3 regions of the Evansella cellulosilytica DSM 2522 genome follow, and region 3 is predicted to be linked to each of the others. Evidence: predicted binding sites of a transcription regulator. Region 3 holds the regulator's gene; each other region holds the start of a gene.
What was found. Region 3 encodes Rex, which represses fermentation and respiration genes when NADH is low (regulators of the CRP and FNR family bind a similar motif). Its sites were predicted from a motif close to TTGTGAAATATTTCACAA; they were not measured.

Region 1 (8,300 bases), 1.1 Mb from region 3:
CACTACCATTTTTGTAAAATAATCTAACACAATCTTTTAATTATTTTTGGATTCAAAACCCATTTTGTTAACTTTCATAACAGTATATATCTATCTTTTAGGTAATACATTAGACAAAGTGTAAAATGTAAAGATATAAAATGACGTCATTTTGGTAAATGGATATTGAAGTGAAAGCTTTCCACATAAACAAAGATGTGAGAATTGTCCCATTACTTACTTCTTTTATTTCGAATATCGAAATGTTAAAATAGATTAATAGATTTTTTTAATATTCAAAATGGAGGAATTCAATATGACGAAACGTTCGATTACTGCTGAAGATTTAGTGAAGTTTAAGTTTGTTGGCGACCCTCAAGTGTCTCCTAACAAAGACAAAGCGGCCTACGTGTTAACACATGTGGATAAGGAAAAGGATGGCTACTACTCAAATATTTACGTTACTGACCTTAAAGGACCTGGAAGACAATTCACCTCTCACTACGCAAAAGAGGATAAATTAGTTGTTGATGCTGCGCCGAAGTGGTCTCCAGATGGAAGCTCGCTCGCATTTCGTTCTAACCGCACTGGGAAAAATCAAGTGTATCTATTACATACAGATGGTGGGGAAGCAATTCAGTTAACTGATGTGAAGCAAGGTGTCGGTGACTACGATTGGTCACCAGATGGAAGCAAGCTTGTTTTAACGATTCGTGGAGAGTTTAAGCTTTCAACCGATAAGGACGAAGAAAAGAAGGAAGAAAAAAGTGATGTGAAGGTCATTACGAGACTACGTTATAAAGGAGACGGTGCTGGGATATATAACGATGATCGTACACACGTCTATCTTTTTGACGTCAATACGAAGGAATATACGAAGGTGACAGAAGGCGATCATGACTTTGGTCAACCACGTTTTTCTCCAGATGGGGCTTCTTTAATTTACATCGGTACAAAGGCAGAAGATAAAGAATGGGGCTACCTTCCTGCAATATGGAAATATGACATTGAGAAAAAAGAAGAAGCGCTTTTTTACCAAGGAAATGGTTATATTTACGCACCTTCTTTTTCACCTGACGGAAAGTGGTTGGCCTTTGCTGGTCATAATCGTGGTGAAAGAAGCCAAGGTAATGCGAATGTACTGCTATTATCCTATGAAACAGGAGAGTTAAAGAATTTAACGGAAAACTTTGATTACACGGTTGGGAATCTTGTAGGTGTAGATGCGAAGTACGACACAGGCGGAGGAAACTTAACTTGGGATGCTACAAGCTCGCACATTTACTTCATCGCGACAGTTGGTGGAGATTGCCAATTATTCAGAGTAAATCTGAAAGGTGAAGTTTCGGATTCCTTATCTCCATCCGTAGCGTCAGTAACTTCTTACGATATCGTAAATGACGATAAAGCAGTTCTAGTGCTTGCTACTCCTCATTCTACAGGCGATGTCGTTACTCAAGATTTAACAGATGTAAAAAGCGTAGTGAAGCTTACGAACTGGAACGAAGCTCTCTATGACGAGGTGCATTTAAGTACGCCTGAAAATTTCCATTATAAAAGTACGGATGGTTGGGATATTGAAGGTTGGGTGATGAAGCCTTTTGGATATGAAGAAGGCAAAAAGTATCCTATGATTCTTCAAATCCATGGCGGTCCAGCTACAGCATACGGTAACGGACTCCACCACGAAATGCAGTTAATGGCTGCCAAAGGCTATGTGGTACTTTACACGAATCCTCGCGGGAGTCACGGCTATGGACATGACTTCGTAAATGCAGTTATCGGTGATTACGGCGGAATGGATTATGAGGATATTATGGCTGGTGTCGATTATGCACTGGATAACTTCAGCTACATCGATAACGATCAGCTTTTTGTCACTGGCGGAAGCTACGGTGGATACATGACGAACGTCATCGTCACACGTACAGATCGATTCAAAGCAGCGGTAACGCAACGCTGTATCAGTAACTGGCATAGCTTCTATGGAACGAGTGATATCGGTTTCCTCTTCACAGAGTGGCAGCACGGGCATGCCGACTTATGGGATGATGTAGGAAAGCTATTGGAACTCTCTCCACTTACGCATGCTCGTAATGTCAAAACACCGACGCTCATCCTACACAGTGAACAGGATCTACGTTGCCCAATGGAGCAAGCAGAGCAATGGTACATTGCCCTTAAACGTCTAGGTGTCGAAACAAAATTGGTACGCTTCCCAGATGAAAATCACGACCTCTCACGCTCTGGAAAACCGAAGCATCGCCTAGAAAGATTAGCGCATTTAATCGGGTGGTTCGAAGACCGCAAAAACTAATAGAAATACTAATGGGGACGGTTCTTATTCGCGAACTGTCCCTATTTTTGTTGGCTAACGGGGCTAACGGGGACGGTTCTCGTTTGCCAAATTAATCCCTTTGTTTTGTTTATATTTTATTTAATTAAATTTATTATATGAATCAATTTCATAATTCACTTTTATAAAAAAGCCAACACTTTCAGAATTAATAGTTATATCGTTTTTTAAATCAGTTACTTTAAATTTGTGTTGATTTCCTCTTAAGGATACTCGCTTGCCGCGGGCAACGCTTCAGCTTCCTCGGGAAACCCACCCTGCGGGATCTTCAGCTGTTGCTTTTCCCGCAGGCGTCTCGTACCTTCAGCTCCAATCAACGCTGTTTTAAAATAACATTGGTCCTTTTACAAAAGAATTAAGCTGCTACTGAATTCATTGAATATTGTTTTTGAGCAAGTCTCATGCTAGCTAATTTCATTCCATTGTACACCATGGTAACCAAATCAAAATGGACTTTAGCTCGTTTTCCTGTTCGATATCTTACATTGTTCAACTGAAAGAATTCTTTTAGGTATCCAATGACCCTTTCAACGGAACTCCGTTCCTTAAATCTATCTTTCCAGGCAACTGAACCGCGTGCGGGTGCACTGTACCGGCGTAAATCCGACTCTATTTTTATCTTGTAGACCTTTTGGCATAATGTATCTTCAGCTAGAGGACAATCCCTACACTCTTTTGGACGTGTGTATTTTAAGGTTTGGTATTTTTTATCAAAGCTATCGTATCGATAGGAATGTTCCCTTACACACGTTGGAGCGAAATTTTCATCAAACCCAATTGGCTCTGATTCATTTTTTTTGTTATAAGCAATGATGGAATATCCTTTCATTCGATGGACTTGTTCATAGATTGCATCGTAATCATATCCTGCATCCATTAGTGCATAGATCATCCTAAGTTCCGAAAAGTTTCTCTCTATTCCTTTTAATAAAGGTATAGCAGCTTTACCATCGTTTAGCCTACCTGAGGAAATCATTGAATGAAGAATAAACTGAGTTTTGGTATCAACAGCTAAATGACCTTTATAACCAAACCAAAACACATTTTTCCCTTCACTATTTTTCTTCACGCCCCATGTAGGATGAAGTGGCATTTGATCATGAAGTTCATCGTAAGAAACGTCTAGTTGATCTTCAATTTTCTTTTCAAAAATAGACAAGGATGCTTCCTTAGCTTCTTTCTCTTTTAACCATTGTTCATGTTCGGCCTTTGATTTACGCCCACGTTTCTTTGGCTCAGACTTTGGTTTCTCTTCTTTTTTTGAAGGAGCCTGATCTCTCGCCTCGAAGTGACCAGAGTCAATCGCAATATTAGGATCTGTAATATATTCTTCGTTGATTGCATCAGTTATTATTTGAGAGTTTACCTCTTCAAGAATGTCTGTATCTTTAATTTTTGTAATCATCCTTGAAAATGAAGCTTCAGAAGGGACTGGATCAGATATCAAAAAGCCACAGTCCAACTTAAACTTAAGGTCGGTGTTTAAACGTTCAACTAGGAGTTGCATCTCGGGAATTCTCTCAACAAGCCTCACCACGAGTGCTTGAATCATTGCAGGATAGTTTAATTCTACAGGTCTACCTAAATTAGATCTTTTCACTACGATAGTGAGGATGGGATGAATATCAATCGCTGAAAAAATCTCATCATAACGTTGGGTAGGTTCTAAGTCAAATAAAATTTGCATGCTAAAAAGGCTCTCTTGTCGTACAATAGACATAAGGGGCTTCCTCCCATTCGAATTGGTTTGTTCGTCACTTACTAAATTCGACATTTGGGGAGGTACTCCTTTTTTCATGTTCTGAAACCCTTGGCCCATAAGGGCCAATAATTATGAAATTGATTCATATATAAAAGGTTCATGAAAAGGTCAAAATCTTCATGAACATGCCCCTAATATTAGTGATAAAATCAATTAGTGAAAATATTAACAAACTTTATTAGGGGGAATGTTTAAAAATGAAAAGTTTATTAAAAGGGATTGTAGTAATTGGAATTTCTGCAACAGTATTAATCGCATGTAGTACGGAAGATGAAGCATCAAATAATAATGAGCCAGACGTAGTGACAACAGCATCTATTGTAAATGATTCTGATGCATTTTTGAATGCTGTCAGTGAAGATGGAGAGTGGATTATTGCAACCTTAGATGACATTTCAATTGAAGATGATGTCATTATTGCAGGTCAGTTCCACCAAAGAGGTGACCAAGCAGATGATATTTATCGTAAGCTTGCCCTTTATGAGCAAGATGAAGATAGAAATATTACTGAGACACATACATTATCTGTTTCAACACTAACGGTACAAAGTGAAAATCTACTTGTCCAAGGTGGAACAATTGATGGTGACGTTCTTGTAGAAGAAAACGGTTTTACACTGCATGAGACAGCTACTATTGATGGCAATCTCATCTTTGCTAATGCTGATTTTGAAGCATCTGCAACAGTTGATGGCGACGTAACCGGATCCATTGAAGTAGAATAGGCTAACGGGGACGGTTCTCCTTTGCGAAACGAGTCGGAATGTGAAACATCCTCACTTACCAGTTTATGCAAACGAGAACCGTCCCTATTAGTATTTTCGTACGTGCAACAAATCCCTGTTATGACATAGGCTATTATACTTCACGAAATAAACGGGGGACTAGTTATGGGATTTGTTTTGGCTTTTTTATCAGCCCTATGTTTTTCCATTACGAACATCATTTTGAAAAAGGGTATGCATCATTCAGAACACAACGGCGTGTGGATCATTACATTCATTAACATGTTGATTTTAGGCATTATATTATTGGTTTCAATATATTTACTAGATGTTCCCATCTCTCTTCATCCTCTTGGTCTCACTATTTTTATACTATCAGGTATTTTTATTAACGTTTTTGGCCGAGGTCTTTTATATATGGGGATTAGACATATTGGTTCTTCAAAGGCAGTTGCTATAAAAAACTCTGCCCCAATCATTACTTTTATATTTGCAATCGTTGTGATTAACGAACAAATAACAATGTTTCCTTTCATAGGAATTGTACTTATATTTACTGGATTAATATTGTTAGGTATTCAATTCTTCCACCAATCCTCTCAACAAATATACAAACTTGGGTATGTGATTTCACTTTTATCAGCATTTGGATATGGAATAGGCCAAGGGATGTCTAAACAAGCAATGGAATATGTGCCGAACCCCTTCCTAGGAGTATTCGTAGGAATTCTCGCGGCCTTTGTAGTATTGACGATTATCGAAGCTTCCAGAGGCAAAATTCGTAAACACCTTCATTCAGCTAGGGAGAACCCTTATTATATTTGGGCAGGAGTTACAACGAGTTTAGCGCTACTTTTCTTCTACCTTTCTGTGTCCTATATACCAGTAAGCTATGCCGTTGCCATCCTTGCAGTAGACCCAGTACTAACCGTAATCCTCGTCTCTTTTTTCATGAAAAAAGAAGAATCTGTTTCGAAATTGGTTGTTTTCGTAGCCACCATCGTATTCCTCGGAGCAGTAATCATATCTCTAACAGGCTAATGTGGGCTAATGGGGACGGTTCTTTTTTGCCAAACGAGCTAAGGAAATGCTACATATCCTTAGCTCAGGTAAACAAGAGGCTTCTTATTTGCGAGGCCACTGAAAAAGTACAGAGAAACTTTTTCAGTGCCTTTTACTTGTATTGCAGTCGCTCGCCTGATAGGAAAAACCCACTCCTATCAGGCTTTTAACGATTGCGACGGCTACACACATTACTTAGGGACACTGAAAAAGTGAAAGAACCATTTTTTTCAGCGCCCTCCTTATTTGCAATGTTTTCGGCAAACTAGATCCGTCCCTCTTAGCAATTGCCTCCTTATTTGTACTGTTTTTGGCAAACTAGGTCCGTCCCCATTAGCCTTTTAGTCTATTGTGCAAACTGGCTTTCGTAGAGGTCTGCATAAAATCCTTTTTGCTCCAATAGCTCTCTGTGGTTTCCTTTTTCGATGATGTCCCCTTTGTTCATGACTAAGATTACATCTGAATCCTTAATTGTAGATAGTCGATGAGCGATCACGAAGCTCGTGCGATTTTTCATCATTTGCTTCATTGCTTTTTGTATTTGAAGCTCTGTTCGTGTATCGACACTGCTTGTTGCTTCATCAAGAATTAAAATTTTTGGATCAGAAATGATTGCCCGGGCAATTGTTAATAGCTGTCTTTGCCCTTGTGAAATGTTCGAAGCATCGTTTTCCAATACCGTATCGTACCCATTTGGCAAAGTACGAATAAAATCGTCAGCATAAGCTGCTCGTGCTGCTGCGATCACTTCCTCTTCCGTCGCATTCTTTTTCCCGTATGCGATATTTTCTCTGATCGTCCCACTAAACAGCCACGTATCTTGTAAAACCATCGCAAAAATACTACGAACCTGTTCCCGAGATAAGTCGATCGAGTTGACCTCGCCAATTCGAAGTTTCCCACGGTTTATTTCATAGAAGCGCATGAGTAAATTGATGAGTGTTGTTTTTCCGGCACCAGTTGGACCAACGATCGCAACCATCTGCCCTTGATTTACTTCAATATTTAAATCATTTATGATGTCCTCATTTTCCTCATATCCAAAGCCGACATGTTCAAAGGAGACATTCCCTTTCACCTCATCTAGATTGACCGGTAACCTTTCTTCTCTTTTCTCTTCAGCCTCATCCAACAATATAAAAACTCGCTCTGCTGATGCTAAGGCGTTTTGAATCATATTCGCAATGCTTGCAATTTGATTCATGGGTTGAGAAATTTGTTGCGTGTATTGAATAAAGGCTTGCACATTCCCGATCACGATGCTTCCATTGATAACAAGCACACCACCAACAATACTAACGAAAACGAATCCTAAGTTTCCGATAAACATCATCACAGGCATCATAATTCCAGAAATAAACTGTGCACGAGATCCCGCTTTATAAAGACGCTCATTCACTTCATCAAATCGCTCAATCGACGTTTTCTCGTATCCGAACGCTTTTACGACATGATGTCCACCGTACATTTCCTCGACATGACCGTTAATTTGACCAACCTCGTTTTGCTGGTTCCTAAAATAGTTTTGTGAATAAGACGCAATAGTTCTTACAGAAATCAAACTTAACGGAATCGTAATACAAATAACGAGTGTTAATAATGGACTAATGAATAGCATCATCACAATAATACCAAGCACCGTAAAAACGGATGTAATGATCTGTGATAACCCTTGCTGTAAGGAGTTGTTTATATTATCAATATCGTTTACTGCACGACTTAACAAATCACCGTGGGAATTCTGATCGTAATACTTTAACGGAACTCGCGTTAACTTATCCGTTACTTGCTTCCTTAAAGTTGCAATCGTCCGTTGCGAAACACCAGCCATTAATGATTGCTGTAAAAAAGCAAAGGAAGATGCTAATAAATAAAGCAAAACTAAAGTCATCACTACCTGGCCTATAAACCCAAAGTCAACAGCAGTTCCTGTCGTTACACTGTCAAAAATGGAGGTTGTTGCTGTCCCTAATATGATTGGACTAAGGACGTTAAATATCGTAGACAACACAGCAAAGATCGCCACTGCAATGAGCTTTTTACGTTCAGGCTTTAAGTAGCTAGCTAATCGCTTCAATGTTTTTTTGAACTCCAATGGCTTTTCTACCATTGGTGGCTTCATCTCTTTAGGTGCTTGTTTCTGATCCTTAGCCATGATGACCCTCCTCCGTCTGCTGCGATTCCACAATTTCTTGGTAAACTCTATTATCCGTAAGTAGCTGTTCATGTGTACCAATGCCTACTAGATCCCCGTGATCTAACACTAGAATTTGGTCGGCATCTTTTACCGTCGTGATTCTTTGACCCACATAAATCATCGTCGCATCGTTAATTTTTTCCTTTAGTGCCTTTCTTAGCTTTGCATCTGTTTTGTAATCAAGGGCGGAGAAACTATCGTCAAAAATATAGATTTCAG
Region 2 (8,300 bases), 2.0 Mb from region 3:
TTTCTAACGACACGCTCCTCTGCGCCAATTATTTAATTTTTAACTAATCACTCTCCTTTCCATTATATTCTTAATTATAGAGAAAAGGACAATCCGATTCTTACTTTTATGTTACATTTTAGCCTCTCATTTTCGATCGATAAAAAATATATTCACATAGAAATCCAAAGCATATAGCAAAAAGGACAACAATTCCTTCTGATGCAAAAAATTGAGAGAGAATGATAAAACAAAGAAGGGTGGCAACTGCAAATATCATTACGCCATACAACAGTTTCATTCTTCCACCCCTTTCACTTTTTTTACTTTTTTATCATTACAAAAGAAGCTAAATTGTGCAAGTGAAACTTTTTTCCTATTACCGCTTTCTTATATTGTACATTTTTAATTTCTTTTCGTGTTTTCTATAAAAATTAATCATTTGACTAGAAAATTGTTCGACCGTTTTACCCGGCATATAAAAAGTAGTGATGAGCTCCCTTTGAATATCCTTCCTTCGCTGAATAAAAGAACGGATATGAATATCAGGATTATATGGTGCCTGGTAAATCACTTGAAAAACACGAAAAGGTAGATACATTGGTATATCATTTAGTATTAACGATTTTTCTTTACATAATTTCTCTACGTTCTTCTCTTCAACACGATACGCTTCTTTAATTTCTTGAATAAAACGCTTATAAAAAAAACGGTTCTTTTTTTCTTCTTCGTATTGTTGGAATAAATCTATACATGGATTGTATAAAATAATTGAACGTATTTGAATAAATTGGTGTGTCATTAATCTAAAGGCAATCAATGCTCCTATTCCTTCTGCAAATATATGAATTTTTTCATTTATAATTTCCGATGTTAAAACGTATTTAACTAAACGTTCTACTACATGAAACACCTGATCATTACCCCAATGAATATGTTTAGGATCACAATAAAAAACAGTGTACCCTTCATCTATTAGTCTATTAAGAAACTGATTGCGTAAAGGGTGCTGAATCCACGAACTAGTAGTACTATGAACGAAGTGGTGTTTATCACCGAGTAGAAGAATTGCAAATCCATTAGGTTTTTCAGGAAGATGGACATAGCATTTTAGTCCTTCAATTGTTAAAACTCTTTCATTTATCGACATGTTCATCCCTCTCCAATAATATTTCTCATATAAATTAAATTAAGTTTAACTCCAGTCTTCCTCATCAATATCTTATTCGTAATTTACTGCCTCGTTCTCTTTTTTTATAAATTAGTTCTTGTTTCCTTTAGAAATTGTGTCATCTATTTTTTAAAATGAATTAGCTTGCTTAAATCTATTGAGAGGGGTGGGATATTACGAATCTTATTTAGAAAAGTGAAAGGTCCTTTCCTTTCTCAGTGGTGTGGGAAACTGGACTTTCCTTAGCGCATTTAAGAAAGACGAAGATATACTAATTTCATGTTTGAACGGTTAGATTATACGAGGGACGTTTAAGATGAATATTTTTCACCGTAGACAAATATAATATCTCATTTTAACCACTTAATGTAGAAAAGGGTTGACTCATAGTATAGAATTGAATCTTTTGAGTCAACCTCAAATGTGATGAAGGATGATAAAAATGAAGAATAGTAAACTGTTTATTATTTCAACAATTCCTATATTCATAGGCTTCTTTAATAGCTGTTTTGGAAATGCAATTGCTTTAAGGAATGTAATAATGAAGACAATAGCTATAAGATAATATTGCAGATAAATAGTGATGATTACTATTGCAATATGGTACGCAAATGACCATTTGTGGAATAACCGGTTATTCTTTTCCCTTATTAATGATTTAACATGAAAAACACTGCTAGTAAAGTATAAAACAGTTAAAAACAAGTAAGTAAATACATGACCTTGTAAAACATTTCCACTTATAATATGAGCAATAGGCAAAAGACTAGATAACGCAACAATAGCGATCAAATCATTAATAAACCATCTTTCCCTCTTTGTTTTTGCAAAATAAACGTTACAAGCAAATAGGGCAATAATAACGCTTCCTATAAATAGAATATGTGGGTATATGATCACGTAAGGAACAGTAAACATCCCCCCTATGATCATGTATACTATGAAGGATGGCCACACATCACTTTTTTTCGTATTTCTTATATACGTTAATAAAGGCGATTGGGCAAAATAAAAGGAAAATACTCCTAAAAAAAATAGTAGGTGTCCCCATTGAAAACCGCTAGTTATTGCTCCTATCCAGTAAGGGACAATAAGCATCGCCCACGCACCATGCTCTCTTGGAATGTACCATTTCATCTCATTCACCTCTCTAAAACAACTTTATATTTTGTCTATGTTAAAACTTTGTTGATCATTTCCGCTTCAATATGCTCAGTTGCCACAGTGGGCTCGCACCTTCGTTAAAATCAATACTCTCCTTTAACAGAGGCTATATTTTAATAATAAAGGAATTTTAACATAAAGTTTGTGATAAATATCACATTTCATAAAGACATATATGTGATGTTTTATACATCATATACAGACTTTATTTGTTATTGTAATGTACATATAAGGAGGTTTTTATATGTTAAGTGTAAAGATTACGTACAAAAAAGAGCCTAATCTTCATGAGTTTCTTGAAGATTTAGGTTTTAAAAATAAAAATGGTATATTTGTTAAGAAGCTCTCTAAAATCTCTAGAAAAGAGCTAAAAGGCCAATTAGATAAAGACCTTTTAGTTCTCACTTTTCCTGAAAATGTAACAATGGATGATTGTGAGCAAATTTATGGTTTAATTAAAAGCATTGATGATAATCTCGATTGCCACATCGATGATGCTAAAGCACATTTAGGCTATGACTCAGAAGGTAACAAAGTTAATGTATACCATGGATTTCCATCATGGACAAAATATATCAATAAAGCGAAACACCGTTCTCTAGAAGGACAACGAGTTGTCATTTTCCATGGTGAAGAAGAACTCGGTCACGGTATTCTTTTAACGTACGAGGAAGTAGTTAGCGATGATCACAAAATAAAATCCATTTCCTGTACTCTTTTAACTACTTCAGGGGAACAATCTTTTTTTGGTGAAGATCTACACCTCGAACCTTTAATGTAAAAAAAGCGCGAGGCACTATATCGCCTTGCGCAGGAAACCCTTTTTAAATTGTACATATTTCAACTGGACAATCACCACAATGTAAATAATCTTTAAAAAATTGTATATTATGAATAGTAATATATCCGTCTTTCATCGATAAGATATTAGTTTTTTTCAAATCATTGAGCATACGATTGACACTTTCACGTGTCGTCCCTATATAGTTTGCAATATCTTGGTTTGTTAGTTGTACATTAATAAAGATGGAACCATCTCTATCTTCACCATATGAATTACTAAATCGTATCAGTGTTGAATATAAGGCACCAGTCTTTCCACAAAGAATTAGATCGCGAAACTTTGCTTGTGTAGACTGTGTATGTCTTGCAAACCATTTCATAAAGGCAACAGCAATTTCACCATTTTCACGAAATAACTCTTCTAATGTATGTCTATCAAATCGAACAAGTGTAGCATCATCAATCACTTCGGCCGTTACACTAATTGCCATTTCATTAAATAATCCTACCTCACCGACAAGTTCGTCTTTCTGCTTTAAATGAACGGAAAACTCTTTTCCATCCGCTGTCATTTTACTTAACCGCACTTTGCCAGAGCACACTAAATATACATGCTCAGGAAAATCCCCTTCGTAAAAGAGAAATGTTCCACTTTTTACTTTTATCTCTAATCCATAACTAAGTAATAGCTTTTGGTTTTCCTCTGAGAGTTCATTAAAGAATCTTTTCATCTGGAGTTGCTTCTTATTCATGAGAAAACCCTACTTTCTGTCATTCGTTTTGCATTTATTTTACTACCCTTATGTTAACACTATTCGTATAGGTAAAAGTGATAATAATTTGACTATTGTATGACAGTTACTTTTTCCCAATCACTATGCCTAATGTACGTTAATTGTTCGTCTTTTTCTATCTTTTGTCACTTATCGAAAAGTGAAACGAGCGTCTCTGCTGTTGAAAAGAAAACTGGTTTGAGATAGCTCAATCCAGTTTGTGTAAATAATAATATATTCATTTAATGAAGGGATTGAGGCTGCATTCTAATAAGATAATCTCCACTAAACTAGAATGCAGCAATTAAATCTCTCCCACGCGTCAAGGTTAAATATTTAACATTTCACTTCAGCATTTTTTCTCGAGTAGTAGTACCAGTTCATTACTAAACTGATTACATAGTAAGCTATGAAAATATAAAGAGCCAAATTTGCTGTTCCAGTAGTATCTATAGACCAACCAAAAATGCTAGGAATCAGATATGCTCCATATGCTGCAATTGCTGCTGTAAAACCTAACACTGCGGCTGCTTCTTTCTGATTAAAGATGAACGGAATCATTCTAAATGTTGATCCATTTGCGATACCAGTGGCAAAAAATAATACGATAAACATAATCAAAAACCCTGTGAAATTACCAGCATTATAAAAGTAAAGAACACCGAGTGTTGCTCCTATCATTAAAATAATGTCCCAAAAGGTAACAAATGCTCCACCTAATTTATCTGAAAGCCAACCACCTAGTGGTCTAATCGCAGCACCAATAAAGGGACCAATAAATGCAAATGCCATCGCATTGACCTCAGGAAATTCTGTGCGAATGAGCAATGGAAATGCTGCAGCATAACCGATAAACGAACCAAAACACATCGTGTATAGCCAAGTCATGATCCACGTATGCTTATTTTTAAAGATGACTGATTGTTCTTTAATAGATGCTTTCGTACCAGGTAAATTATCCATACCAAAAATAGCAGCAATAACCGTCAGTATAATTGGAATCACCCAAATAAAAGCTGCATTTTGTAAGTAAACCTGGGTTCCGTCCCCTAAGTATTGAGGCGCTCCTGCAAATGCTCCAAACAGTGCAAAGGTAACTACAAGTGGTGCAAGTAATTGCACTGCACTAACACCTAAGTTTCCGATTCCCGCATTTAATCCAAGCGCAGTTCCTTTAGCCTTTTTCGGGTAGAAAAAGCTTATGTTTGACATGCTTGATGAAAAGTTTCCACCACCGAATCCACAAAGGGCGGCTAATATAGCCATTGTTATAAATGGTGTATCCGGATTTTGAACTGCAATACCAATTCCTACTGAAGGTATCAATAAGGAGGCTGTGCTAATAACAGTCCAATTTCTCCCACCAAAAATAGGTACTAAAAAAGTATAAATAATTCTTAAAGTTGCACCTGTAAGTCCAGGTAGTGCAGCAAGTAAAAAGAGTTCTCTATCGGTAAAAGAAAACCCAACATCATTTAAATTTACCGCTACTACAGACCAAATTTGCCAAACTGCAAACGCAAGAAATAGTGAAGGTATTGATATCCATAAATTTCTTCGCGCATGATACTTCCCCTCTGTATCCCAAAAATGTTCATCCTCTGGATTCCATTTTGTGATTCTCGCCATTTTTTTATTCCCCCGTTTTTAATGCACTTTGATAACTCCCATACAGTAAGCTGACTCAAAAGGTCCCAACTCTCCCCTTTTGAGTCAACCTCATTAATCCTCACTTCTATATTCAACTTTTCTCCAACGTAAGTACGTTAAGAAAGCGATAACTGCACCTAATACGCCAATACTAGAATAAGTTACTACAAGGTCATATTCTCTTCCAAGGTAAGCGACTACCGTCCATTGAAGCATTACCACATTGAGGGCTATCGTAAAAATTAACACGGCCCAACACATTTTTTTACCCATGACGATACTGCCTCCCTACTGCATAAACCTTCCCTTGGTCAACTTCCACTTCAATAAGCGGTAATTCTCTTTGTGGCGGACCGGCGACTGGGTGACCACTATTAACATCAAAATAACCTTTATGACATGGACAGAGTAATATGTCCTCTTCCTTTTGATAAAAAACTGGACACATCAAGTGGGTACATGCTGAATTATATGCAACAAGCTCACCAGCTGGCGTATGAATTAACAGTGCAGGGTCATTTTCAGTTGGATAGTAAAAAGTTTTAGATTCCCCTTTAGGTAACGCTTCTAGATCTACAATCTCAACCCTTTCAAAGTCTGGTTCTGTTAAACCCATGACTGCCCTTACGCTAAACGGGACCGTAGCAAGTCCTAATCCGATAGAGGCCCCAACGGCAGTTTTTAGAAACGCGCGACGGTTAAATTTGAGATCATCTTGTTGATCAAGATTGCTCGTAAGGTTGACCATGTCACTTTTAGAATTTTTTCCGTTCCGTTCTTTAGGACATTCTTTTGACATTTCTTCCACTCCTTTCTACCTATATTTTTTCATTATTAGTCTGTATACACTCCGAAAAACTCTGGTACATACTGCCATTTGTCATTTTCTGATGGTTTTTTTCCTTCAATTAAGTTCATTTGTGTTCTACGACGACGAAGTTCCATCATTTCTTCATGATCAATAAATCTTATTGCATCACTCGGACATACCGACGCACACATCGGAGCAATTTCGTGCTTCGTCCTGTCGTAACACATATCACATTTATACATTTTGTTTTCTTCAAAATCGAATTTCGGTATGCCAAATGGGCATCCAAACGTACAGTTACGACAGCCAATACATTTTTCTTCCATTGCAGAAAGTACTACACCATCGTCTGTTATTTGAATTGCATTAGCAGGACAAACACGCGCACATGCTGGATCTTTACATTGCATACAAAGCATCGGGAACGTTTGACGACTTTCCGTAAAATCGATATATTCTACATAGTTTCTTTCCTTACTATCATGTCCACCGCACTCTCTACAAGCTGCTTGGCAGGCCCGACACCCTATACAACGCTCAAATTCTAAATACATTACTTTTTTCATTGATCGTTCCTCCTTACACCTTTTTTAATTTCACGGCACACACTTTAAACTCAGGCATACGTGATGTTGGATCTAAAGCCGGATTAGTTAACTTATTTACAGACAGCTCTTTTCCCCAGTGATACGGGATAAAGACATGGTCCTTTCTAATTGCTTTCGTTATTTTTGATTTCACTGTCATCGATCCACGTTTTGTTTCTAAAAACACGTCATCACCATCTTGAATCGCATATGTCGAAGCGAGATCTGGATGCATTTCTACGTACGGTTCAGGACATTTTTCCATTAAGAAATCTGTTCTTCTTGTTTGTGTACCGGATAAATAGTGAAAAACGACACGTCCAGTTGTTAATGTATGTGGATAATCATCACTAGGCGTTTCATCTGGCTCTTGCCAGTCCACGACTGCTAAATTAGCTTTTCCATCAGGTGTTTCAAATTTTTCTTTAAACATCGTTGGTGTTCCTGGGTGGTCCTCAGAAGGACATGGCCAAAAGATACCATCTTCCTTTTCTATTCTTTCGTATGTGATTCCAAAGTAGTCTGCTTTACCACCCTTTGAAGCTATTCTAAACTCTTGGAAAATCTGATCGACATTTTCATAACCGAAGTACTGATCTTTCCCCATTCGTTCAGCAATTAAGTTCATAATTTCCCAGTCAGGCTTCGACTCTCCAATTGGATCCTTTACCTTTCGAATTCGAATAACTCTACCTTCTAGGTTTGTCGTAGTCCCTTCATCTTCTGCCCAAGTCGTTGCAGGAAGGATAACATCGGCAAATTCTGCTGTTTCAGATAAGAAAAAGTCACTTACAACCATAAAATCAAGCTTATTAAACCCATCCCAAATATAGTGATTGTTTGGTGCAGAAACTGCTGGGTTACTACAAATAACATGCATCGCTCGAATGTTTCCTGCTTGTATTTCATCAAACATTTCATAAGCGGAAACACCTGCTTTTGGCATTTCAGATGGATCGATACCCCACACTTTTGAAACGTATTCGACATGATCAGGGTTATCAATTTTACGATATCCTGGCAATGCATCAGCTTTTTGTCCGTGTTCACGACCACCTTGGCCGTTCCCTTGTCCAGTAAACGTGGCAACACCTGAAGCAAATTTACCTATTTGACCTCTTAAAAGGGCCATAGAAGTATATAAACAAACATTATCTACACCTTTTGATTGCTGCTCTACACCTCTAGCAAACATTACAACAGATCTTGGTGATTTCCCGAATATTTGAGCTGCTTTTATTAGCTTTTCAACTGAAACCCCTGTAATTTCTGAAGTGTATTTAGGAGTAAACTTTTTCACGGACTCTTTTAACTGTTCAAAATTGTTACATCTTTCGTTCACATATTCTTCATCTACATAACCGCCTTGAATGAGAAGATGC
Region 3 (8,300 bases):
AAGAGCTGCATAAACAACAAACATTTATGATGAATACGTGTATAGTTGCTTCCCTCGCCCTACTAGTTTTAAATGATTCAGGCATTGTAGCGGCAGCAACCTCGATGTTCATTACGATAAGTGTCTGCTACGGATGGTCTTTACAAAATTCAGTTTCTGCGAGAGCTAACGGTTAGATTCTTAGCTTATAAGTGAATGTGTGGGCACGTACATTCATTTAAAAAGTTTGTTTTGTCTGTTTGTAGTATTGGCTGATGTTGTATTTTAGTAACTATATTTCGAATAGGATGGGCTTGACTCACGAAGGAAGTTTGAAGTGTTGAGAGATGTCGATAGAACGTCTCTCAGAGCAGATAGGAACTGAGAAAAACAGGAACAGTGACGATAGAGCACTCTTCATAGCAGAAAAAAATCTGTTATCGTGGAACAAAATTGATGTATAGCAAAAACCGTTACAAGTCGCAACGGTTTTTGTTTACATTATTAAACAATAAAATGACATTCGCCAGTTTAACCTTGAATCTTCAGTTTAAGTCCAACAACTCTACAAAATAATACAGATCACTTTTTCAAATTGCATGAAGGGACTCAATAAGGAATGACCAAACTCTAGAGTCTCCCTCTATATTTATTCATCCTGCAGCTGTTCCCATTCTTCCATCCATTTATCTACATTGGCTTTTGACTTTTCTATATTGTTATTTAGCTCAAGCGATTTTTCGTGATCCTGGTATATAACTGGATCGCACAGGTCTTCCTCCCATTGAGCAATACTTGTTTCTTCTTTTTCAATGAGTACTTCTAACTCCTCTATCCGTCTTTGACGCTGGCGTTCTTTTTTCTTTAATTCCTTTTCACGCTCATAGTCATGCTTGGCGGAGCCTTCGCTAGATTGCTTTTCAGGACTAGCTGTTCGAGTTGCAGCAGCTTTTTTTTCGGCTAATTTTTTTAGCTCTTCTTGCTCTAACTTTTTCGTGACGTAATAGTCGTAATCACCTAAATAGTCCGTTATTTTTGTCGAAGATAATTCAGCTACTCTTGTTGCCATTCTATTCACAAAGTAACGGTCGTGAGATACAAAAAGGAGAGTTCCTGGATAATCAATGAGTGCAGATTCTAATACTTCTTTACTATCAATATCGAGGTGGTTTGTCGGCTCATCAAGTATTAGCAAGTTTGCGTTAAGCATCATAAGCTTCGCAAGTGCTAATCTTGCTTTTTCTCCACCGCTAAGATCATAAACAATCTTTAAGACGTCATCACCACTAAATAAAAAATTCCCTAAAACGGTACGAATATCTTTTTCTGGCGTTTGTGGATATTCGTCCCACAGTTCTTGAAGCACCGTCTTATTAGATGTTAATTCCGTTTGCTCCTGATCGTAATAGCCAATTTTAACGTTACTACCGTAATTGATCTGACCAGCTATCGGGGATAATTTTTTGGAAATCGCTTTAATCAACGTTGATTTTCCGATTCCGTTTGGTCCAATTAAAGCAACGCTTTCTCCGCGCGTTATCTTTAAATTAATGTTTTCAAATAGTGTGTTCCCATTAAAGCCTACAGACAGATTTTCAATGGATAGTACGTCGTTTCCGCTCTGCTTATTAATGTTAAACCGGAACTTTGCAGAATGGTCATCATCGATAGGCCGATCTAATGGCGTCATTTTTTCTAGCTGTTTTCTTCTACTTTGTGCTCTTTTAGTAGTGGAAGCTCGAGCAATATTACGTTGAACAAAGTCTTCAAGCCGTTTCATTTCTTCCTGCTGTTTTTCAAACCGCTTTAATTCTATTTCAAGGCGTTTCGCTTTTTCCTCTAAATAGTTACTATAGTTGCCAGGATACTTAGTCGTCTCGTTAAATGACAGCTCGTATACTTGATTAACAATACGGTCAAGAAAATAACGGTCATGTGATACTACGAGTATCGCGCCATCATAACTAGATAAATAATTTTCAAGCCATGTAAGAGTTTCTATATCTAAGTGGTTTGTCGGCTCATCTAAAATTAATAGATCAGGCTTTGATAGGAGGAGCTTTCCAAGAGCTAGTCGCGTTTTTTGGCCGCCACTTAAAGTGTTTACAGTCGTGTTATAGTCAAAGTGAGCAAAATTTAAGCCAGATAATATACCACGTATATCTGCTTCGTATTGATAGCCACCTGCATCTTTGAAATCTTGCTGTAATTGATCATAATCTGATAAAACTTTTTCATAGTCACTTTGATTCGGATTACTCATTTTTTCTTCTAGTTTTCTTAGCTGTTTCTCCATTTGTTTTAAATGAACAAATACAGTGTTCATCTCTTCCCAAATGGAACGATCGGTGTTTAACCCACTATCCTGTGCAAGGTAACCGATTGAAACGTTTTTAGGTATGATTAAATCTCCAGAGTCAAATGAGAGGTCACCAGCAATAATTTTTAGAAGTGTAGATTTACCGGCACCATTACGACCGACTAATGCTACACGTTCACGGCTTTGTACCTCAAGCTTTACATTTGATAAAATTCTCTCTGCTCCGAAGGATTTTGACAATTGTACACATTGTAATAAGATCATCTTTTTCATCCTCACTGTCTAAATCCATACATTTCACAAAATAAGTGTACATGAATAAACACATATGAAGCAACTTAAATGAAAGTGGTTGTGTAGTTTGTGAAGAAAAGTGTACAATAGTGTTAGTAAAGGGGGTAGAAGCCTTGAGTTCGTTCACGCATTTTAATGAACAAGGGAGAGCCAAAATGGTCGACATCTCCGATAAAGGAGAAACAGTGCGAACAGCTGTTGCAAAAGGAAGCATCCAAGTAAATAAAGAAATATACGATGGCATTCAACAAGGGACAATGAAAAAAGGAGATGTTTTAGCTGTTGCTCAAGTAGCAGGTATTATGGCTGCAAAAAACACATCACAATGGATACCTATGTGTCACCCTTTATCTTTGTCGGGAGTTAACATACATTTTGATTGGGAAACTAGTGAAAGTGAATACACGTTACATATCGAAGCAAGTGTAAAGACAAAAGGAAGCACAGGTGTTGAAATGGAAGCGCTAACAGCCGTGTCAGCAACGGCTTTAACGATTTACGACATGTGCAAAGCAGTTGACAAAGGAATGATAATAGGAGAAAATTACTTGCTTGAAAAAACAGGTGGGAAGAACGGCGACTTTAAAAGATAGCAATAATAAATACAAATATATATTAAATGAAATGGGACTTCAAAAGAGATCTATATTCTTTTGGAGCAACCATCATGCTAGGAGGGAATAGTGTGGATATTGAACAAGCCAAAATACCGCAAGCAACAGCAAAACGTCTACCGCTTTATTATCGATTTTTAGAGAGCCTGCAATCTTCTGGAAAACATCGTGTATCGTCCTCTGAGTTAAGTGAAGCAGTAAAGGTAGACTCAGCAACAATCAGACGTGATTTTTCCTATTTCGGTGCATTAGGGAAAAAGGGCTATGGGTATAATGTTAACTACTTATTGACTTTTTTTCGTAAGACGCTTGATCAAGATGAAGTGACAAAGGTCATTTTAGTAGGAGTAGGTAATTTAGGAACTGCACTATTAAACTATAATTTTTCCAAAAGTAACAACATGAGAATTGAAATGGCATTTGACGTAGACGAAAACAAAGTGGGACAAGAAATTGGAAACGTTAGCATTCATCATTTAAATAATATTGAAGAGCTGATTCAAGGTGAAATTGAAGTTGCTATTTTAACTGTTCCTGCTAATGCAGCACAGCCAATTGCAGACCAATTAGTAAAAGCAGGGATTAAAGGAATTTTAAACTTTACACCAGCAAGACTATCCGTTCCGGAAAACGTTCGTATTCATCATATTGATTTATCAGTAGAACTACAATCATTAGTTTACTTTTTAAAGCATTATCCAATGTAAATGAGAATATTACCCTTTTCTTCAGAAGAGTTCTACATACAAAGTACTTACAGGTGTGTTTAAAGGTTAGTAAGCCTTTAACACACCTTAATTTTATTTATTGGAGTTCTTGAGGCAGTAATGTTGCCCTCATACAAGGGGATGCTATTTTTCGTTAAATAGGCATGTAGGCAATCATCGGCTATCGTGGTATAGTAATAGTAATGTTTCGAGTTTCGAAAAAGTTTTAGCAAGCAGGTGATGTTGTTGAGCAAAGTACCACATAAATGGCTCGTAGTTATTACAGTTTTATTAGGGACTTTTACAATTATTTTAAATAACAGTATGTTAAATCCAGCAGTTCCCCATTTAATGAATGTGTTCGGTGGGGATGCCGTTGCGACTGGATGGGTTATTACGATTTTTATGGTTACAATGGGTATTACGATGCCAGTTACGGGATATTTAGGTGATAAGTTTGGGAAAAAGCAGCTATATATGGCTGGCTTGTTCATCTTTATTCTTGGATCCATTTTAGGAGCTTTTTCGTGGGATCTATCCTCTCTCATTTTATTCCGTGGTCTTCAAGGAATAGGTGGCGGATTAATGATGCCAACATCGATGGCGCTTATTTTTGAAGTTTTTCCGAGGAAAGAACGTGGACTTGCGACAGGGATTTATGGTATTGCTGCAATGATGGCGCCAACAATTGGACCGACACTAGGTGGATTTATTATCGAAATGGGATCGTGGCAATGGCTCTTCCTTTGTAACATTCCTACTGGATTATTAGGTCTTATCTTTTCATATTTGTATTTAAAACAAACGAAAAAGGTCAATGGACTTACGTTTGATTTGTCGGGATTCGTTGCTGTCACGCTCGGTGTAGGTGCGATTTTACTTGCATTAGGAAGAGTGTCGGAGATTGGACATTTAACAAACGTATTGAATATTGCTCTTATTGTTTTCGGACTATTATCGTTATTCCTTTTTATCCGCATAGAAAACAGAAAAGAACAGCCACTTCTCGATTTATCGATTTTTAAAGTACGTGCATACACGTATAGCGTTTGGATTGGAAGTATCAGTAGTATTAGCTTGTTTGCTGGTATTTTTCTCGTACCATTGTTAGTGCAAAATGTATATGGTTACGGTGCGATTATGACAGGATTGTCGTTATTGCCAGGAGCATTACTTTCCGGTATTTTTATGAGCATTGGTGGAAGGATGTTAGATAAAAAAGGCCCCGCACTTGTAGTAACGACAGGCCTTATTTTGACGACAATACCTACCTTTTTATATGGATTTTTAAGCTTAGAAACGGCATTATGGGTTATTTTCGTCCTAAATGGTGTAAGAGGAATAGGGATGGGATTAAGCACAATGCCATCTACAACAGCAGGTATGAATGCTATTCCAGAACAGCTAATTACGAGAGGGTCGGCAATGAATAATGTGCTTCGCCAAATGAGCTCTTCGTTAGGGATCGTTTTCATATCCGTATATTTCGAGGTTAGAAGAGGACAGCTTACTGCACTAAATGGGACATCACTTGAACAATCGAGCTTACAAGCAATTAATGAAGGGTTTATCATTATCGCTATACTTTCCTTAATATCTATACCAATTGGGATATTACTTGGGAAAGAACATAAAAAGCAGCAAAAGGACCACTGAAAAAGTACTTAAATTCAAAGGGTAGACTAATAAATATAAGGTTGTTTGAATATAGAAGTTGATGAGACCTGTGCAAACTCGCTTTCCGTGGGCGGCTGGTGAGCCTCCTCGACCTGCGGTCTGCGGGGTCTCACCCCTGCCTTCGATCCCACAGGAACGAGCGTTACTTCGTCGCCTTATGCTTCGAGTTGTCTCGACGGATACGCTCCAAAGCATATACTCGTAGAGGAAGAGACAGTAAACTCGCTTGCTCCGGTCTCATCAACTTTCCCTTTCCCTATAATGAGCTGTATTAATATTAATGCAACGAAACAGCAAGTTTTTCACTTTTTCAGTGCCTTCTATTTGTATTGCAATGGCTATGCTCGTCGCTCGCCTGATAGGATAAACCCATTCCTATCAGGCTTTTAAACGATTGCGACGGCTACGCACATTGCCTAAGGGCACTGAAAAAGTGAAAGAACGCCACTTTTTCAGTGCCTTCTATTTGTATTGCAATGGCTATGCTCGTCGCTCGCCTGATAGGATAAACCCACTCCTATCAGGCTTTTAAACGATTGCGACGGCTACGCACATTGCTTAAGGGCACTGAAAAAGTGAAGGAACGCCACTTTTTCAGTGCCCTTGCAAAAACAGGAGCGGTTATTGAAGAACGTAAAATAGCTTTATTATCATGACAAAACAAAGGAAGGTTGACTCAAAAGGGGTATCTTACCCAGTGAGTCAACCTCGTTTTAAGGAAAAATCTTATTGGTGCTTACAAACGTAAATTAAAAACATTATCATGAAACATCTTTAATAGCATAAACATACAATAAGACTGAGTTACGTCAATATCGTTTTACAGTTAGGACATAAAGATTTGTCATGCTCTTGCGGTATGCTAGTCTGACATGTTTTGCATATTTTGTTGTTTGCAGCTGATTCAGCTTTGAGAGTTTGACTCTTCTTTTTCTTGTAGAAAATGGAGTATACAAAAAGTAGGACGATGGCGATAACGAGTGTAACAGTAAACCACATTGGCATAGTCTCACCTCCTTTATAAAAAGTAGGTCTTATCTATCTATACTTCAAGCCAGTTCACTTTTAGAACTGAAAAAGGAAAACAATTAGGGGAATATGAATGTTTAATATATAAAGATGAAAACGTTTACAAATGAGTGTCGTTAAAATACAGAAAACCCAACATCGTATGTTCTTGATGTTGGGTTCATTGTGTGAGTGAAATGATATTTATAGAATATATACTTCTATTCTACATGATGATGTCGAAATTTGTACACCGTGGACACCAATTTTTTTGACGAATTAGCAACTTTTACTGTTTTTTTCTTCTTTCTTTATTAGCAGCACCGAAGTAACGGAAGGAAATCATATAATCAATTGCCGCTAAAGCAATGAGAAGTAGCGTCCAAATATCCCATCCTTCGGAACGGTTATGCTGCTGTATGGCAAAGTAAACAAATGCAGTAGCAATAAAAAAGTAAAAATAACCGAAAAAACGAGCCGAATTATTTTTCATTTAAAAAAGTCCTCCAAATAAATAAAAGATTACCTGCATGTTTTCCACCCTATCAAGGTAGTTTTGAATTTGTTCCCCAAAAATTACTTGGACGATCATCACGAATGAATTAATTCCGACATGAGCAATAATTGGCACAATAATTCGCTTTGTTTTCACGTAGAGATAGGCTAATACAATACCACCTAATAAGTATACGAGAAGATGCTTAAAGTCCATGTGTACGATTGCGAAAATGACACCACTTAATAATGCTGCAATCCAAAATCCATATCGCTTAAATAAGCTTCCAAAAATGATCTTCCTAAATACAATTTCCTCCATGATTGGAACAAAAACTGAAAATACGATGATTAGTAAAGGTACAGCTGTTGCAAACCCAACAAGCTGTTCTGTGTTCTCTGAACCAGGTTCTATTCCGAATACATACATTTGAATAAGCCCTGCAACAATTTGTGCGATGTATACCATGAAAATACCTAGAAAAGACCACAAAATAGTGTCTGGAATGTCGGCTTTGTTTCTAGTGAATTCCTCATCACGATTTGCCGTCACGGTTAATGCTAGGATGACAAAGAATCCTATAGTAAAAGTAATGAAGACTGCAGTACCTAATAAAGCACTTTCAGATTCAAATGAGCCAAAGCGCAGTAGTAGCGGTAAAGTAACAAAAGATAAACTTAAATGCATGATGATAAAACTAAGTAGAATAATCCAATACCTTTTACTCAATGTACCTTACTCCTTTTTATGTAGTGTTGATATTTGTGTTAGTAGTATTTCTTCATATATACTTTCAAGAGTGTTTCCAATTGTATTGTTATTATTTCAATACATAATATGAACATGGTTGTCTATTCATTACGGTAATTATTGTATCATAAATGATCAATTTTTATTGTGAAGAGGGCTTATCACATTTTTAGGTATAAATTACCAACATTATGCTGATAGTATATTGTGGATAAAAAAAGTAACATTAAGTCGAAAAAAAAGTGATAATTTTTAATTCAAATTACTTGAAAATGAGATAGTAATTGATTATTATAATAAATGTGTTAGCACTCATTAATGTTGAGTGCTAATAAATTTAAATATTAAACCGCGCAGTGATAAACTGTCGCAAATAAAAAACATCATTTTAAAGGAGGTTGTTTTCCTTGTTAAAACCATTAGGTGATCGTATTGTCATTGAGTTGGTAGAGCAA

Region 1: the regulator Rex is predicted to act here: its motif matches at 4,252-4,269, upstream of BCELL_RS06605 (polymer-forming cytoskeletal protein).
Region 2: the regulator Rex is predicted to act here: its motif matches at 2,457-2,474, upstream of BCELL_RS14490 (YwiC-like family protein).

The regions. Positions count from the first base shown of each region.
Region 1 covers NC_014829.1:1,469,285-1,477,584, reverse strand. Annotated here, with positions in the region: gene BCELL_RS06615 (S9 family peptidase) at 296-2,296, shown strand; gene BCELL_RS06610 (IS1182 family transposase) at 2,691-4,055, opposite strand; gene BCELL_RS06605 (polymer-forming cytoskeletal protein) at 4,295-4,822, shown strand; gene BCELL_RS06600 (DMT family transporter) at 4,988-5,863, shown strand; gene BCELL_RS06595 (ABC transporter ATP-binding protein) at 6,231-8,039, opposite strand; gene BCELL_RS06590 (ABC transporter ATP-binding protein) at 8,032-8,300, opposite strand, start outside.
Region 2 covers NC_014829.1:3,117,427-3,125,726, forward strand. Annotated here, with positions in the region: gene BCELL_RS22660 (hypothetical protein) at 119-280, opposite strand; gene BCELL_RS14485 (hypothetical protein) at 359-1,129, opposite strand; gene BCELL_RS14490 (YwiC-like family protein) at 1,568-2,287, opposite strand; gene BCELL_RS14495 (hypothetical protein) at 2,559-3,095, shown strand; gene BCELL_RS14500 (Crp/Fnr family transcriptional regulator) at 3,139-3,849, opposite strand; gene BCELL_RS14505 (NarK family nitrate/nitrite MFS transporter) at 4,207-5,499, opposite strand; gene BCELL_RS14510 (hypothetical protein) at 5,593-5,793, opposite strand; gene BCELL_RS14515 (QcrA and Rieske domain-containing protein) at 5,786-6,319, opposite strand; gene BCELL_RS14520 (4Fe-4S dicluster domain-containing protein) at 6,355-6,897, opposite strand; gene fdhF (formate dehydrogenase subunit alpha) at 6,911-8,300, opposite strand, start outside.
Region 3 covers NC_014829.1:390,590-398,889, forward strand. Annotated here, with positions in the region: gene BCELL_RS01965 (hypothetical protein) at 1-176, shown strand, start outside; gene BCELL_RS01970 (ABC-F family ATP-binding cassette domain-containing protein) at 629-2,563, opposite strand; gene moaC (cyclic pyranopterin monophosphate synthase MoaC) at 2,707-3,186, shown strand; gene BCELL_RS01980 (redox-sensing transcriptional repressor Rex) at 3,279-3,914, shown strand; gene BCELL_RS01985 (MDR family MFS transporter) at 4,161-5,570, shown strand; gene BCELL_RS01990 (hypothetical protein) at 6,396-6,596, opposite strand; gene BCELL_RS01995 (YdiK family protein) at 6,889-7,092, opposite strand; gene BCELL_RS02000 (CPBP family intramembrane glutamic endopeptidase) at 7,093-7,824, opposite strand; gene groES (co-chaperone GroES) at 8,253-8,300, shown strand, end outside.